Linked DNA regions of Lichenicola cladoniae. The protein of the gene in region 2 interacts with the protein of the main gene of each other region in a pairwise test. Links are inferred from orthologs where the notes say so. Each region holds a gene or a part of one and is shown on either strand. Other genes may lie near its edges. The genes, in order: lepA and HN018_RS16930.

Evidence for each region.
Region 1: the proteins of HN018_RS16930 (region 2) and lepA interact in binary tests that used the Escherichia coli proteins (3 or more experiments, as listed by UniProt). The link is inferred for Lichenicola cladoniae from one-to-one orthologs.

The regions. Positions count from the first base shown.
Region 1 is NZ_CP053708.1:3,403,328-3,410,860, forward strand. The notes cover bases 2,379-5,293. They hold lepA (translation elongation factor 4), read right to left. Parts: upstream 4,782-5,293; coding sequence 2,976-4,781; downstream 2,379-2,975. Other genes in these bases: HN018_RS15490 (DUF2075 domain-containing protein), read right to left, coding at 4,827-5,293. Also shown: HN018_RS15460 (Tm-1-like ATP-binding domain-containing protein), read left to right, coding at 1-280; HN018_RS15465 (phosphoenolpyruvate hydrolase family protein), read left to right, coding at 291-1,163; HN018_RS15470 (SRPBCC family protein), read left to right, coding at 1,178-1,618; HN018_RS15475 (hypothetical protein), read right to left, coding at 1,828-2,352; more of HN018_RS15490, read right to left, coding at 5,294-6,860; HN018_RS15495 (restriction endonuclease), read right to left, coding at 6,924-7,533. UniProt on the Escherichia coli protein: Required for accurate and efficient protein synthesis under certain stress conditions. May act as a fidelity factor of the translation reaction, by catalyzing a one-codon backward translocation of tRNAs on improperly translocated ribosomes.
Region 2 is NZ_CP053708.1:3,732,183-3,739,717, forward strand. Bases 3,216-6,132 are described here. They hold HN018_RS16930 (CorA family divalent cation transporter), read left to right. Parts: upstream 3,216-4,122; coding sequence 4,123-5,142; downstream 5,143-6,132. Other genes in these bases: HN018_RS16920 (Orn/Lys/Arg family decarboxylase), read left to right, coding at 3,216-3,423; speD (adenosylmethionine decarboxylase), read right to left, coding at 3,475-3,939; fumC (class II fumarate hydratase), read right to left, coding at 5,563-6,132. Outside these bases: HN018_RS16915 (CYTH and CHAD domain-containing protein), read right to left, coding at 1-708; more of HN018_RS16920, read left to right, coding at 1,066-3,215; more of fumC, read right to left, coding at 6,133-7,005; HN018_RS16940 (hypothetical protein), read right to left, coding at 7,023-7,535. UniProt on the Escherichia coli protein: Zinc transporter. Acts as a Zn(2+):proton symporter, which likely mediates zinc ion uptake. Purified ZntB reconstituted in liposomes also binds and transports Cd(2+), Ni(2+) and Co(2+).

The DNA.
Region 1 (7,533 bases), 330 kb from region 2 along the record:
GACGACCGTGGAGGAGACCGTACAGATCGGGCGCTGGATCGGCGAGCGGCTGAACCGCTGCAACGGGCCGGTGCGTTTCCTGCTGCCCGAAGGCGGCGTGTCGGCGCTCGATGCACCCGGCCAGCCGTTCCACGATCCGGAGGCTGATGCCGCGCTGTTCGCAACGCTGGAAGCAACGGTTGAGCAGACCGAGCACCGGCGTCTCATCCGCCTGCCGCACCACATCAACGACGCAGCGTTCGCGACCGCGGCTGCGTCCCACTTCCGTGCCATCATCTGAAAGCAGCAGCATGCCCGCGATCCCCCGCCAACATCTCCTCGAGCGCTTCCACGCCATGGTCCGCGACGGTCGCCCGATCGTGGGCGGCGGCGCCGGAACCGGCCTCTCGGCCAGGTGCGAGGAGGAAGGCGGGATCGACCTGATCGTCATCTACAATTCCGGCCGCTACCGGATGGCCGGGCGTGGCTCGCTGGCCGGCCTCCTTGCCTACGGCAATGCCAACGACGTGGTGATGGAGATGGCGCGGGAGGTCCTGCCGGTCGTGCGCCACACGCCGGTGCTCGCGGGTATCAACGGGACCGACCCGTTCTGCCATTTCGACCGGTTCCTCGACGAGGTGAAGGCCGTCGGCTTCTCCGGCATCCAGAACTTCCCCACGGTCGGGCTGATCGACGGTAAGTTCCGGGCTAATCTCGAGGAGACCGGCATGAGCTATGGGCAGGAGGTGGACCTCATCCGCCTCGCCCGTGCCAAGGACCTGCTGACCACGCCCTACGTGTTCGATCCGGGCGAGGCCATCGCCATGACCGAGGCCGGTGCCGACATCGTCGTGGCGCATATGGGCCTCACCACGGGAGGCAATATCGGTGCCGCGACCGCACTGACCCTCGATGACTGCGTGGCACGGATCAACGCGATCTCCGAGGCCGCGCGGACCGTGCAATCGGACGTGATCCTGCTGTGCCATGGCGGTCCCATCGCAATGCCCGACGACGCCGAGTACGTCCTCGCCCGTTGCCCCGACTGTCATGGGTTCTACGGAGCGAGCAGCATGGAACGGCTGCCGGCCGAGCAGGCGCTCGTCGCGCAGACCCGTGCCTTCAAGAGCATCGCGCGAGGCGGCAGTTCCATCGGCGTCACGCAGAACGCACCTTCGTCGTAAGCCGGAGAACGACCATGGCCCACGTGTATGTCAGTGCTGTCATCGACGCCCCGATCGAGCGCGTCTGGGCGATCGCCCGGGACTTCAACGGCCACGCCGCGTGGCATCCGTTCATTGCGGAAAGCCATGTCGAGGACGGTTTCGCCCCGGACACCGTCGGCTGCGTGCGTAACTTCGTGCTCGGCAACGGCGGACACCTGCGCGAGCGCTTGCTGGCGCTGAGCGACGTCGACCACAGCTTCACCTATTGCATCCTCGAATCACCGATGCCGATCAGCGACTATAACGCGACGTTCCGGCTGACCTCGATCACCGAAGGCGGCGGCACCTTCGTCGAATGGCAGGCCCGCTTCGACGTTGCCCCCGAGGACGAGGCCCGTATCAAGGAGCAGGTCGGCCGCGCAACGTTTGCTGAAGGGATCGTCGCACTCGAGGCATACGTCGCGACTACATAGGCGTCCTGCGCCGGGTATTGCTTTATTGGAGACTTCTGCAGCTGAACCGGCCGACGCATTAACGCTTCGGCCGGTTGAAGCACTGGCGCCGCGTAGCAATCCACGATGATCGAAGCGCACATCCCGTTCTGGCTGCGCGATGACTTCGGGCTTGGCGACCACCCTCGATACGGTGCGGGGTGCGAGGCCGCCAAAACGCCCGGCGCCGCTCAGTGCTCGATGAACGGTCCCGGCTGGATAACATGGTGAGCGTCAGAAGAGATTGTAGCATCCAGACCACACTGCTTGCTGGAGACGGTCTTTCCGTTTTTCTGCACGACCAAGCCACTGGTGAAACCCGGATCATTGCGGCCATCTGCAGCGAAGGACGTGCGGGTGATCTTGTCATAGACAATGTAGCTGTATGCCCCATGGCTGACGGAGATCTGTGTTTCGCCTCCTCCAGAGAACATGTGATCGGCAATCGACAAAGCTTGTGACGACAGCTCTATCCGGTTGGACGTACCGAAATAATAGGTCGCCTTCGTGCCGTCAGAACAGACAGAGACGAGCTTGTGACCAATGGGGCAAGTAAAGAGAGATGTCTCGCCGGATTTACATAAGGACGGATCGGAGGTGGCGGCGGTTGCATCCGACATCGTCATCACACCGAGCAGGACAGCCACCATGATCGGGATCAGCGTCCTAACCTCGACTGCAGAAGCACGTTGATTGCCCGTCCGTATGCCGCCCATCGCTCGTTGCTCCCATTCGGCCCGGCATCAAGGTGCATCAGCGCGGACAACCGGCGATTGCCTGCAATGTGGCTGCATGGCTGTGTGCGATCTTGAACAAGTTTCCCCAGTCGAACGATATGCCTTTCCATGGTGATCCTCTACGAACGCGAACGCTGCTATCGACGATCCAACCCAGATTATCGCAACAGGTGGCAGCCACGGCACGAGGTCGAGCAGGCGTGCTAGGCCGGACGCCTACAGTAATCAGGACTGGCCTAGGCCAGCAAAGCTAGTCGTTTCTTTACGAGGTAATCGGAAGTAATGGAGATTACGTTCGTGCACAGTCAAAATATCAACGAGTGCTATATAGGAGGCGCTAAGCATCGTCGGCTCATCGCACTATGTTGGAGGCAGCCGTAAAAGCCGCCGCATCTCCCCAGCCCATTGATTTGCATCATTGTTGCTGGCGGATTGGGTGGGATTCGAACCCACGGTACGCTTTCACGCACACACGCTTTCCAAGCGTGCGCCTTAAACCACTCGGCCACCGATCCTGCAGCCTGGGCAAGCCTACCTACCCAGGGCGGCGGAACATACCAATTTTCCGTTCCGAATCAAGAGCCGGAAGAGGCGATCCGGCCTCAGCTCTCCATCTTGAGGGCAGCCAGGAAGGCGCTCTGCGGGATTTCGACCTTGCCGAACTGCCGCATGCGCTTCTTGCCCTCTTTCTGCTTGTCCAGCAGCTTGCGCTTGCGGCTGATGTCGCCGCCGTAGCACTTCGCCGTCACGTCCTTGGACAGGGCGCCGATGGTCTCGCGGGCGATTACCCGGCTGCCGATCGCCGCCTGGATGGCGATCTTGAACAGCTGGCGCGGGATCAGCTCCTTGAGCTTGGCGCAGATCGAACGGCCCCGCAGTTCGGCCGCACCCTTGTGGGCGATGAACGACAGCGCATCCACCGGCTCCAGATTGACCAGGATGGAGATGCGCACGAGGTCGCTCTCCTCGTAGCCGTCGATCGAGTAGTCGAAGCTGGCATAGCCGCGGCTGACCGACTTCAGCCGGTCGTAGAAGTCGAACACCACCTCGTTGAGCGGCAGGCGATACACCGCCATCGCCCGGTTGCCGACATAGGTGAGGTCCTCCTGGCGGCCGCGCCGGTCGTTGCACAGGGTCAGCACGGCGCCGAGATACTCGTCCGGCACCAGGATGGTCGCCTTGATCCAGGGCTCCTCCATCTTGGCGATGACCGACCCGTCCGGCATGTCGGAGGGGTTGTGCAGCTCTTCCATCTCGCCGTTGGTCCTGTAGAGCCGGTAGACCACCGACGGCGCGGTGGCGATCAGGTCCAGGTCGAACTCGCGGGACAGCCGCTCCTGGATGATCTCCAGGTGCAGCAGGCCCAGGAAGCCGCAGCGGAAGCCGAACCCGAGTGCCGCCGACGTCTCCGCCTCGTAATGGAAGCTCGCATCGTTCAGGCGCAGGCGGGACAGGCTCTCGCGCAGCTTCTCGAAATCGTCGGCGTCGATCGGATACAGGCCGCACCAGACCACCGGCACGGACGGCTTGAAGCCCGGTAGTGCCTCGGTGGCGGGACGGCGATCCTCGGTGATGGTGTCGCCGACGTTGCAGTCGGCCACCGTCTTGATGGCGGCGGTGATGTAACCCATCTCGCCTGGCCCGAGATCGTCGACCGGCTTCATCGTGGGGGTGAACACGCCCACCTGCTCGACGCTGTGCACCGAGCCCTTGGCCATCATGCGGATCTTGGCGTGCCGCTTTAGCCTTCCGTCCTTGATCCGCACCAGGATGACCACGCCGAGATAGGCGTCGTACCAGCTATCGACCAGCAGCGCCTTCAGGGGGGCGTCGGGATCGCCGGTCGGGGCCGGCAGCCTGGTGACCAGTGCCTCGAGCACGCCGCCGATGTTGATGCCGGTTTTCGCCGAGATCTCGACCGCATGATCGGCGGGGATGCCGACCACGTCCTCGATCTGCTGGCGCACCCGCTCGGGCTCCGCGGCCGGCAGGTCGATCTTGTTCAGGATCGGCACGATCTCGTGGTTGGCGTCCAGCGCCTGGTACACGTTGGCCAGCGTCTGCGCCTCGACCCCCTGGGAGGCATCGACCACCAGCAGCGAGCCCTCGCAGGCTGCCAGCGAGCGGCTGACCTCATAGGCGAAGTCGACGTGCCCGGGCGTGTCCATCAGGTTGAGCACGTAGGTCTTGCCGTCCTGCGCCTTGTAGTCGAGGCGGACGGTCTGGGCCTTGATGGTGATGCCCCGCTCGCGCTCGATGTCCATGTTGTCGAGGACCTGGTTGGTCATCTCGCGTTCGGTCAGCCCGCCGCAGACCTGGATCAGCCGGTCGGCGAGGGTGGACTTGCCATGGTCGATATGGGCGATGATCGAGAAATTGCGGATCAGCGAGAGCGGCGTGTCGGTCATGCGCGCACAGATAAGCGAAACCGCGGGGAAAGTCAGTAAGCGGGCTCAGGCGAACAGGCGTTCCGTGTCGGCCGTGACGGCGACCGGGCGGGCGGGCGCCCCGGCCAGGGGCCTGATGCCGCACGCGGCGAGGAAGCCGGCGATTTGGTCGAACACCGCGGGGTCCCGGCTGGGATCGTCCGCATCGCCGCGCGGCACCCAGATGATGGTGTCGAAGCGGGCCCGGGTCAGCAGCACCCGGTAGGTGTTGAGCCGCCAGGCGATCTTGTCGGCATCGCGCGACTGCTGCCACCGCGTGCCCCGGAACGAGCGCGCCTGCCACGCGTTCGTGCCGTCACCGGCCCGCACCAGGTCGCCGTCCCAGCACAGCCCGACCTGGTCGAGCTCAAGCCCCTGGATCGAGAATTGGGTGGCCACCAGCTCGAGCGCGTCGGACGCGCGAACGTCCCGGTCACGCAGCCAGCTATCGAGAAACCAGCGCGCCACCGCGCCGGGGTCCATATGCTCGAGCTCGCATCCGAGTCCCTCCGCACGCAGCCGACGGGCACCGGCACTCGCCACCAGGCCGGCGCGATGGACGTCCCGTGCAGCGGCCCGCAACCCGGCCCGCAACGATACGAGATCCCGGGTCAGGCGGAACGGCACTTCGCCCTCCGCGGCGATGATCGAGCGGGCGGATGCCGCGTCGCCACGCAGTACCGCATCGACCCAGAGCGGCGTCGCATCGTGCCGCAGCGAGCGGACCGGTACCGTCAGGTGCAAGGCGGGTTCGATCGTCAGACCCGGCAGGGGCGGCAGCCGGTTCCGTGGTTCGGGATGCTCCAGCGAGGCGCTCGACACGAACACCCGCCACTCCGGCCGCTGCTCCAGCGCCAGTCCCCAGGCGGCAAGACCGCCCTCCCCGTCATGGATCTCCTGCCCGTTGCCGATCAGGCAGACGATGCCGGCGAAACCCTCGTGCCGCGCCATGATGTCCAGCACATGCGCCGGCTCCGACCGGTCGAGCTGCACGGGCCGGTCGCGCGTCCGGGCGACGGCGTGCGCCTCGGTCCAGCTCCGTTGCGCCTCGTCGATCACCACCACCCGCTCGGGCGGGGCCTTGCCCAGGCGCACGCCGTCGTCGCGAAACCGCGGCAGCGCCTGGATCACGCCCTTCATGCGGTGCGCCGCGACATCCCGCCTGGTGTCCGAGTTGGCGACGATGTTGCGCACCAGCGCTTCGCGCAGCACATGAACCAGCGTCGGATTGCCGGTCAGGAAAACCGCCTCCGGTTCCTCGGACGTCCTGGCGAACGCGGCGTTCAGCCCGCACAGGGTCTTGCCGGCGCCCGGGATGCCGGTGACGAACAGGATAGCCTTGGCTTCGGCGGCACGGCTGTCGCCCAGGATCGACGCGATCCGGCTGGCGGTCAGGGTCAGGTTGACGGCATCGGCACGGGCGCTGGCGATTTCCGCCACATCGTTACGGTCATAGAGTTTGCAGGCTGCCTCGATCACGTTCGGCACCGCCTGATAAGCTGATCGTTCCCAGGCCGCGCAATCCAGCGCCTGTCCCACCGTGGTCATCTGGGCGTCGAGCGCCTGCAACAGGTCACCGAGACTGGATGCGCTGGCGTTCAGCACCGGCGCCCGCCCGGGATACATGAACGGCAGCATCGGGAACGGGGCCGGTGCGTCGGTCGCCACCAGGATCGGCAGAATCGGATGGCGACGGGAGCCGGCATGGAAGTCCTGCAGGTCGAGCGCGTAACCCTCGAGCTGATCGTGCGCGGCCGCGTCGAACCGCTCGGCACCGACCTTGAACTCGAGGACATGGATCGCCTTGGGTGACAGCAGGACCACGTCGATCCGGCCGCCAAGCCGCGGGATCTCGAACTCCAGCAACACGCGCCACTGGCCGATATCGGAAAGTCGGCATAGCGCGTCACGCAGAATTGCCGCCTGTGCGTCCCATGCCCGAAGCTGCTGCACCTCGTTGACACGGAACTGCCGGATCGCCCGTTCCGATAGGATTGCCACAAGCTGATGGTCGGCCAGTTCGAGAAATGACCGGGCGTCGCCGGACCACCAGGCTGTCATGCACACGGAACCTAGATCATTACGGTCCTAGAATGGCATGCGTCGGGATGACGGACCAGGTGTTCAGCCGACGAAAGCCGCCAGCTCGGTGTCGCGCAGCAGATGCACGCCAAGACGGATCGCCTCGTCGCGGGCGCGCTGCGAGAACGGCGCGTTCGAGGCGAGCGCGGTGATGGCGGCCTCCTGGCGCGAGCCCATGATTGCGGCCTCGTCCACCATCTCGCCGGTAATCGCCGTCGGCGATACACGGCAGCGCACCACGAGGACGGCATCGGGACGCCGGCCGATAATGTCCGGACCGGCGCCGCCGTCGTTGAAGCCCAGTTGCGTCGTCCACCCTGCGGCCTCGAGTTCGGTCGCGCAGAGCTTGCGGAAATCCTGCGGCGTCGGCATCGCGCCGGGCTTCGGCGCGATCACCACCGGTTCGGTCGGGGTCCCGTCCTCGTGCGGCGGCCAGCCTGCATCCTCGACATGCGCGAAATGCCGTCGCCGCCGGGCGACGAGCAGCGCGCCGCCTACGAAAACCAGCAGCAGCAGCGTCACCAGGATACTCGTCAACAATGCGTGGCCCTGGTGCGAGGTCGCCCCCGTCGCCGTCTGCGGCGGCCATGCCGGGGCAGCGACCGGTGGGACAACGGGGACCGCGCTGGCGGGCGCCGAAGTGGGGATCGGA
Region 2 (7,535 bases):
GATCAGCTCATCGACCGTCGACCCGGGCGTCACTGCGGATGCGGCTGCCTTCTCCGCCGCAGGAACGGTATCGGAGGCAAGGAAGTAGCCACGGGTCACGATTTCCGTCGTGGCGATCCGTAACGGTACCGTCTCGAGAAGGCGCATGCCGATCTCGTAGAGAACGCCCTCGTCGCCTGACTGGAGCACAAGCTGGAGTTCGGTCAGAGGTTCACGACGATCGCCGGCGATGATGATCCCGTCATCGAGCAAAAGATCGACCACCGCGCCCGAAAACTCCAGGCGCCTGATCCGACGCCTGATCCGGGTTGCAAACCTCGGGAGCAGCGTCAGGTCCGGCAGGCTGTCGGCAAGGGTCGGCGATAGCCACGTGATCTTGTCGTTTGCAAAACGAACAATATCGGGAGTTCCCGTATCGATGGAAACTTCAAGCGTCGCCGGACGGGCCAGGCTCTGTCGAGGTTCTTGTTTCAGCAGCCGCTGCACGAAATTCTTGCCGCGTTTCTGCACGCTGAGAGAGATGCCGTTCTCGAACAGCATATTTTCGGACGTGTCATAATACGTGGAGTCGATGCGGCGGACGACACCTGCGTTGCGCGTGTGGTTGAGGATGATCGGTGCCTGCTGCAGCGACGTCAGGAAGTCTGGTGATGTCTGTAGCCGGAGCGTCTGGCTGCCCTGGACCAAAGCCGGAAGTTCGTCCGGCATCAACGCCACATCCGGAGGGCCGACATGCTGTTTGACAGGGCGCCGGACGTCCCGAGCCGGGAGGTCGACGACCGATACGGTGTCAAGGCTACGCATATCTACCAAAGGCTGGCTGTGACGGCACGCGGTCGATCATGCACATCTCTAGCAGAGGTTGTCATCAAACTGCAACTTTAAGAACGTCAAGAACCACGATATATTATAGTGCAACGGCTATTGTTCCTGGCACGACCAACGAGGCACCGACATATTTGAAGCCTCTCGACGAATACTGTGTCGATCACATGACTATTATTAAACACCCTGGCCGATCCTCCTCAGCCGGTGTACCGAGCAACCGGCCTGGGGATAGTGCGCATGGAATATGGACGCCGATTCAAGTTTCTGATCTGCGCGCCGGCTTTTAATCCGCTGGATCTCGAAGGCGCACGGCTCCACCAGATCCTCACCGAGATCGAGGAGGACGGCTACACCGTGCTTCGTGCCCGGCAGGAGGATGATGCCGAACTGGTCATCCGCACCGATGCCGCGATCGGTTGCGTGGTGGTGGACTGGGGCAAGAAGGGCGCATCCGGCAAATCCGCCGGACTGATCGACCTGGTTCGCAAACGCGGCCTCGACGTTCCGATCATCATCCTGGTTCGCCGCCACCGGCTCGAGGACATCTCGGTGGACGTTCTAGACCATGTCGACGGCTTCATCTTTCTTGCCGAGGAAACCCCCGACTTCATCGCCAAGAACCTCGTCGCCCGGCTGCGGCAATATGCCGATACCCTCAAGACGCCGTTTTTCGGCGCGCTGGTGGATTATGCCGAGCAGGGCAACATGCTTTGGACGTGTCCTGGGCACAATGGCGGTGCCTTCTACCGTCGGTCCCCGATCGGCCGTATCTTCGTGGAGCATCTCGGCGAAGCGGTGTTTCGCGACGACCTCGACAATTCGGTGCTGCAGCTCGGCGACCTGCTGACGCACGAAGGCCCGGCCCTGCGCGCCCAGCAGGAAGCTGCCGTCATCTTCGGCGCCGAACGCACCTACTTCGTGCTCAACGGGACATCGACCTCCAACAAGATCGCCTTGAGCGCGCTGCTCGCCGAGGGCGACGTGGTCCTGTTCGACCGCAACAACCACAAGGCCGCCCATCATGGCGCGCTTTTGCTCAGCGGTGCCACGCCGATCTTCATCGAGACCCTGCGCAATCCCCACGGTCTGATCGGCCCGATGCGCCTGGAGGCGCTGGAGGAAGCAGCCCTGCGCGAGGCGGTGCGCGTTCATCCCCTCGTCAAGGACAAGGAGGCCTGGCGCCAGAAGCGGCCGTTCCGTGCCGCGGTGATCGAGCAATGCACCTACGACGGAACCATCTGCTCCGCCGAGGAGGTCCTGGCCCGGATCGGGCATCTCTGCGACTACATCCTGTTCGACGAAGCCTGGGCGGGCTTCATGAAGTTCCATCCGCTGTTTCGCGGCCGGTTCGGCATGGGCCTGCGCGACCTGGGGCCCGACGATCCGGGCATCATCGTGACCCAGAGCACGCACAAGCAGCTCGCGAGCTTCTCACAGGCCTCCCAGATCCACATCAAGGATAGTCATCTCGCCGGCCAGGATCGCCAGGTCGGGCACCGGCGCTTCAACGAGACGTTCCTGCTGCATGCCTCGACCAGCCCGTTCTACCCGCTGTTCGCCTCGCTCGACGTCGGTGCGCAGATGATGAAGGGGCGCTCGGGCGAAGTGTTGTGGGACGACACGGTGCGGCTGGGCATCGAGCTCAGGAAGAAGATCCGGCTCAGCAGCCGTGAGTACCAAGAGAGCCAGCAGGATCCTGCCCGGCGCTGGTTCTTCGAACCGTTCGTTCCCAAGACCGTCCAGGCATCGGCGCGATCGGGCTCCTACGAAGGCATGCCGTGGGAGGACGCCCCGACCGACCTGCTGGCAAGCGATCCCGCCCAGTGGGAACTCCGCCCGGATGCAGCCTGGCATGGCTTCCCCGGCGTCCATCCGGGGTGGGCCATGACCGATCCCAACAAGCTCACCCTGCTGACGCCCGGCTTCGACGCCGATAGCCCGGACGGCTACGCCGAGCACGGGATACCGGCCCCGGTAGTGTCGGAATATCTGCGCCAGAACCGGATCGTCGCGGAAAAGAACGACCTCAACTCGCTGCTGTTCCTGCTGACGCCGGGCGTCGAAAGCAGCAAGGCGGGAACGCTTCTGTCGCATCTGGTAACGTTCAAGAAGCTGCATGACGAGAATGCGCTGCTCGACTTCGTCATGCCGGACTTCGTCGCCCGCCGCCCGCAGCGCTACAAGGGCGTCAGGCTTCGCGACCTGTGCAGGGAGATGCACCGGTTCTACCGGGGTGCACGGCTCAGCGAACTACAGGCGGCGCAATTCCAGGCGCGGCATCTGCCCGAGCTTGCCATGCTTCCGCACGAGGCAGCGCGCGAACTGGTGCGCAACCGGGTTGATTACGTGCCCCTTGACGAAACGTCCGGCCGGATTGCCGCTACCCTGTGGCTGGTCTATCCGCCGGGGATCGCCACCATCGTCCCGGGCGAGCGACTGGACGACCGGGCGCAGCCGATGATCTCGTATCTCCAGGCGTTCGAACGCGCGTCGAACCTCTTTCCCGGCTTCGATACGGAAGTTCAGGGACTGTTTCGAGAGGTTAAGGATGGGATCATGCGGTTCTACACGTACGTCGTACGGGAAACCCGCTAAGCCGACTGGTGGTGCCGGAGGGATCCGAAGATCCGCTCCGGCACCGGCTGGTCAGCCGATGCGACCGCGACGCTGCTCGTCCAGGTCGACGCGAAGCGCCTGGAACGTGCGCTGCATGACCGGGATCGCCAGGTGCGGATCGCAGGCGCCGCACATGAAGATGTCGACCGCAGCGAAGTCGCGCTCGGGCCATGTGTGGATCGAGATGTGGCTCTCCGCGAGCACGACCACACCGGACACGCCACCATTCGGCGTGAAATGATGGAAGTGGCTGTGCAGGATGGTTGCGCCGGCTGCCAGGGCCGCCTCGCGCAACGTGCGATCGATCAGATCCGGATCGGCAAGGTTGGTCGCGTCCCATAGATCGACCAGAAGATGCACACCTGCAAACTTCATTCCGTCTTTCTCGACGAAGTAATCCTTAGCTTCGTCCATCGCGGCGATGGCGGAAACGGGTGACATCTGGATATTGCTCGGAAGATCCGAGACCATCCCCAGTTGAGCTAGTGCGTTCATCACGTACCCTCGAACCAGTAGACAGCCTGTTGGGCGGGTTCGCCCCCTTCGGCCAGGGGAGCGGATCTAGAAGTTTGCTATGGTATACGCAAGAAAATTGAGCGCTTGGCTGACCTGCAACCATGCGGTCGAACCGAAAGCGAGCTGGCAAACGGGTAGTGCCCGTGAACGGAAGTGAAGGCGATGTCACTGGACGTTAATGAAATCGACCGGATCGGACCCGATGGGATGGTCTGGAGCCTCTACTTCCAGCCGGGTGAGCAACCGGTCGGCGCGAGCCAGGCTGTCGTCTCGCAGCGTCTTGCCGGAAGGGCTTTACCCGACAAATCCTGGCTATGGCTGCATTTCGATGCGGTCCCGGCATTGGCGACGCAGCGTCTCGGCCGGCTCGGCTGGCTGCCCGAGATCGCTCGCGATGCCCTGATCGGCGCGGATGGCGGCCTGCGGCTGGAAGCCGAGGACGGTGCGGTGTTCGGTGCCCTTCCGGCCTTCGACGACACCCTGACCGATTTCGACAAGGAGCTCTGCGCGTTCCGGTTCGCCCTGCTGCCGGACCTGCTCATCACCACGCGTCGCCGCCGTGTGCCGGCGCTCTATCGCATCTACCGCTCGCTGGTGGCAGGAACCGAAGTCGCCTCGGCGGCCGCGTTGATCGACCTTGCGCTGCTCGAATTCGGCGGTGGCCTCCGGCACAATATCGGCGAGCTGGACGATTATCTCGACCAGGCCGAGGACGTGCTGCTGTCCGACGACCGGGACAGCAATCTGCATCATGTCGGTGGCATCGTCGGCAAGACCCGCCGGCGCTCGACCATGCTCAGGCGGGTGATCGCGCCGATGGACCGGATCATGCGGAGCGAGGACCTGGCACTGCCCGAATGGGCGGAGGAAGATCTGCTCGACCGGTCGCGCAGGCAGCTTCATGCGGCGCTCGACGACCTGCTGGCGCTGCAGGATCGGGCACGTTCGCTGCAGGACGAGCTTGCCGCCCGCCAGGCGGAAGAGACCAACCGTCGCCTCTACGTCGTCTCCGTCATGACGACCCTCATGCTGCCGGCGACATTCGTGACCGGATTTTTCGGAATGAACACCGGTGGCATGTTTCTCTCGGGAAGCCACGCCGGTACCATCGAAGCCGGCTTCGTCTGCTTCCTGTTCATGGCCTTCACCTGGCTGCTGATGAAGCGGGCGCGAATTTTGTAGGGGATCGCCGCGTGTGGGTCATGGAACAGTCACACCATAACGATCTGCATTTGATCTAAGACACGCCCGGCGCTTGCGAACAGCGCCGATCCCAGGGTAACCCGAGGCCTCCCACCGTGTTGAAGTCAACGATCGTCGTCGTCGAGAACATATTCGTCGGCGTGGCTGTCTCGCAGCGTCGTTCCGACTGGCTGTCGTTCTATGCGGTTCACCCGTCTGTGCAGACCATGCATAACGCGGTCCGGTCCGACCTGAACTCGATCCAGGCCGAAGCTCGCTCGGTCTTTCGGCAATCCCGATACAGATCACAACCGGCTACCGGAGAAACCGTGGCGCCTCGATAATCGAGTCACGCAGCGCGAACCCGCTTCTGCCCCCCACGTCCATCCGCCTATCGAAACCAAAAGCACCGGCCGGATATCAGGCTCCGGCGAGGCCGCTACCGACCATCTTCGCCGGATCGACGGCATCGTCGAATGCCTGCTCGGAGATGGTGCCGGATGCGAGTGCCGCCTCGCGCAGCGTCAAATCGTGCTCGGTCGCATGATGTGCGATTTTCGATGCCGCATCGTAGCCGATCACCGGCGACAGCGCCGTCACCAGCATCACCGAGTTCGCGACATGCTGGGCGATCCGCTTGGTGTTGAGCGTCGTGCCCTCGACCGAGAACCTGCGGAAATTGCAGGCACCGTCTGTCAGGTTGCGGATGCTGCGCAGCACGTTGTTGATGATGATCGGCCGCATCGCGTTGAGCTCGAAATTGCCCTGGCTGCCGGCGAACGCCACCGCGGTATCGTCGCCGATCACCTGGATGCCGATCATCACCACCGCCTCGCATTGGGTCGGATTGACCTTGCCGGGCATGATCGAAGAACCCGGCTCGTTCTCCGGGAGGAACAGTTCGCCCAGGCCGCAGCGCGGGCCGGAGCCGAGCCAGCGCATGTCGTTGGCAATCTTGATGAGCGCCACCGCAACCCCGCGCAGTGCGCCCGAGGTACGCACCATCGCATCGAGCGAGGCCTGGGCTGCAAACTTGTTGGGCGCGGTGATGAATTTCCGTCCGGTCAGCTCGGCGATGCGGGCGGCGATATTGACACCGAAGCCGGCCGGTGCGGTCAGGCCGGTTCCCACCGCGGTACCGCCGGCGGCCAGTTCCAGCAGGCCTGGCCTGGTGGCGCTCAAGGCCGCCATCGCGTCGCGGAGCTGATAGGCATAGCCCGACCATTCCTGGCCGACGGTAAGCGGCACCGCATCCTCGAGATGGGTCCGGCCGATCTTGACCACGTCGTGCCATTCCGCCGCCTTGGCTTCGAGACACGCCGCCAGCGCGTCGAGCTCGGGCAGCAGCCGGTCGTCCAGCGCTTCCAGCGTCGCCACGTGCATGGCGGTCGGGAAGGTGTCGTTGCTCGACTGGCCCATGTTCACGTCGTCGTTCGGATGCACCGGGCTCTTCGAGCCGGGCTCGCCGCCGAGCAGCTGGATCGCGCGGTTCGAGATCACCTCGTTGACGTTCATGTTCGACTGGGTGCCGGACCCGGTCTGGTAGACGAACAGCGGGAAGTGCGCATCGAGGGCACCGGAGATCACCTCGTCCGCCGCCCGGATCATCGCATCCGCCTTCCATTGCGGAAGCCTGCCTTCGGCCGCGTTGACCAGCGCCGCAGCCTTCTTGACGAGGCCGTAGGCACGCGACACCGCGACCGGCATGCGCTCCTCCCCGATCGAGAAATGTTTGAGCGATCGCTGCGCCTGCGCACCCCAGTAGCGATCTGCCTGAACCTCGATCTCGCCCATCGAGTCTGTCTCGACACGCACCCCCGTGGCGTCGAGACCGATCGGGATATCCTGGAGAATGGGGTGCATGTTCGACCTCGCGCCAGCTAGATCAGCATAAGCTTGTCGCCAAGCGCCATCCAGCCGGCAGGTTCCCTGACCAGGGCGGCGACGTCGTAGGCGCCGAACACCCGCGTCGCACCACGCTTGGTGAAAATCTCCCAGACGATCGCCGAGGCTGGTCCGGCCTCACGGCCGATTTTCTTCGGCTGCAGTTTCGGAGTGAGAGGAGCGGCCCGCTGCAGGGCCGGTGGCGGCGATGACGGGCGGCTGGACGATGTCGTCTGGTGCGTTGCCGCCGAGTAGAAGGCCGTCGCGCCGGAACGCGTCGAGGCGCCGGATGATGATCCGCTGGTCGAAGCGGGTTGCGCGCCCATCGGCAGCATCTCGATCGAATTGGCGGCAATCTGTTCGTTATAGGCGATCCAGTGCAGTTGCGCCGCCGCAGCGAAACAGGCGCCGGTGGTGGTCAGCTTCACGCCGGTCTTGATGACGGCCGCGGCGATCGCGGTCGGCATCGACGCGAGCGGCACGACGGAACCCACCAGCTGGCTGCCGCG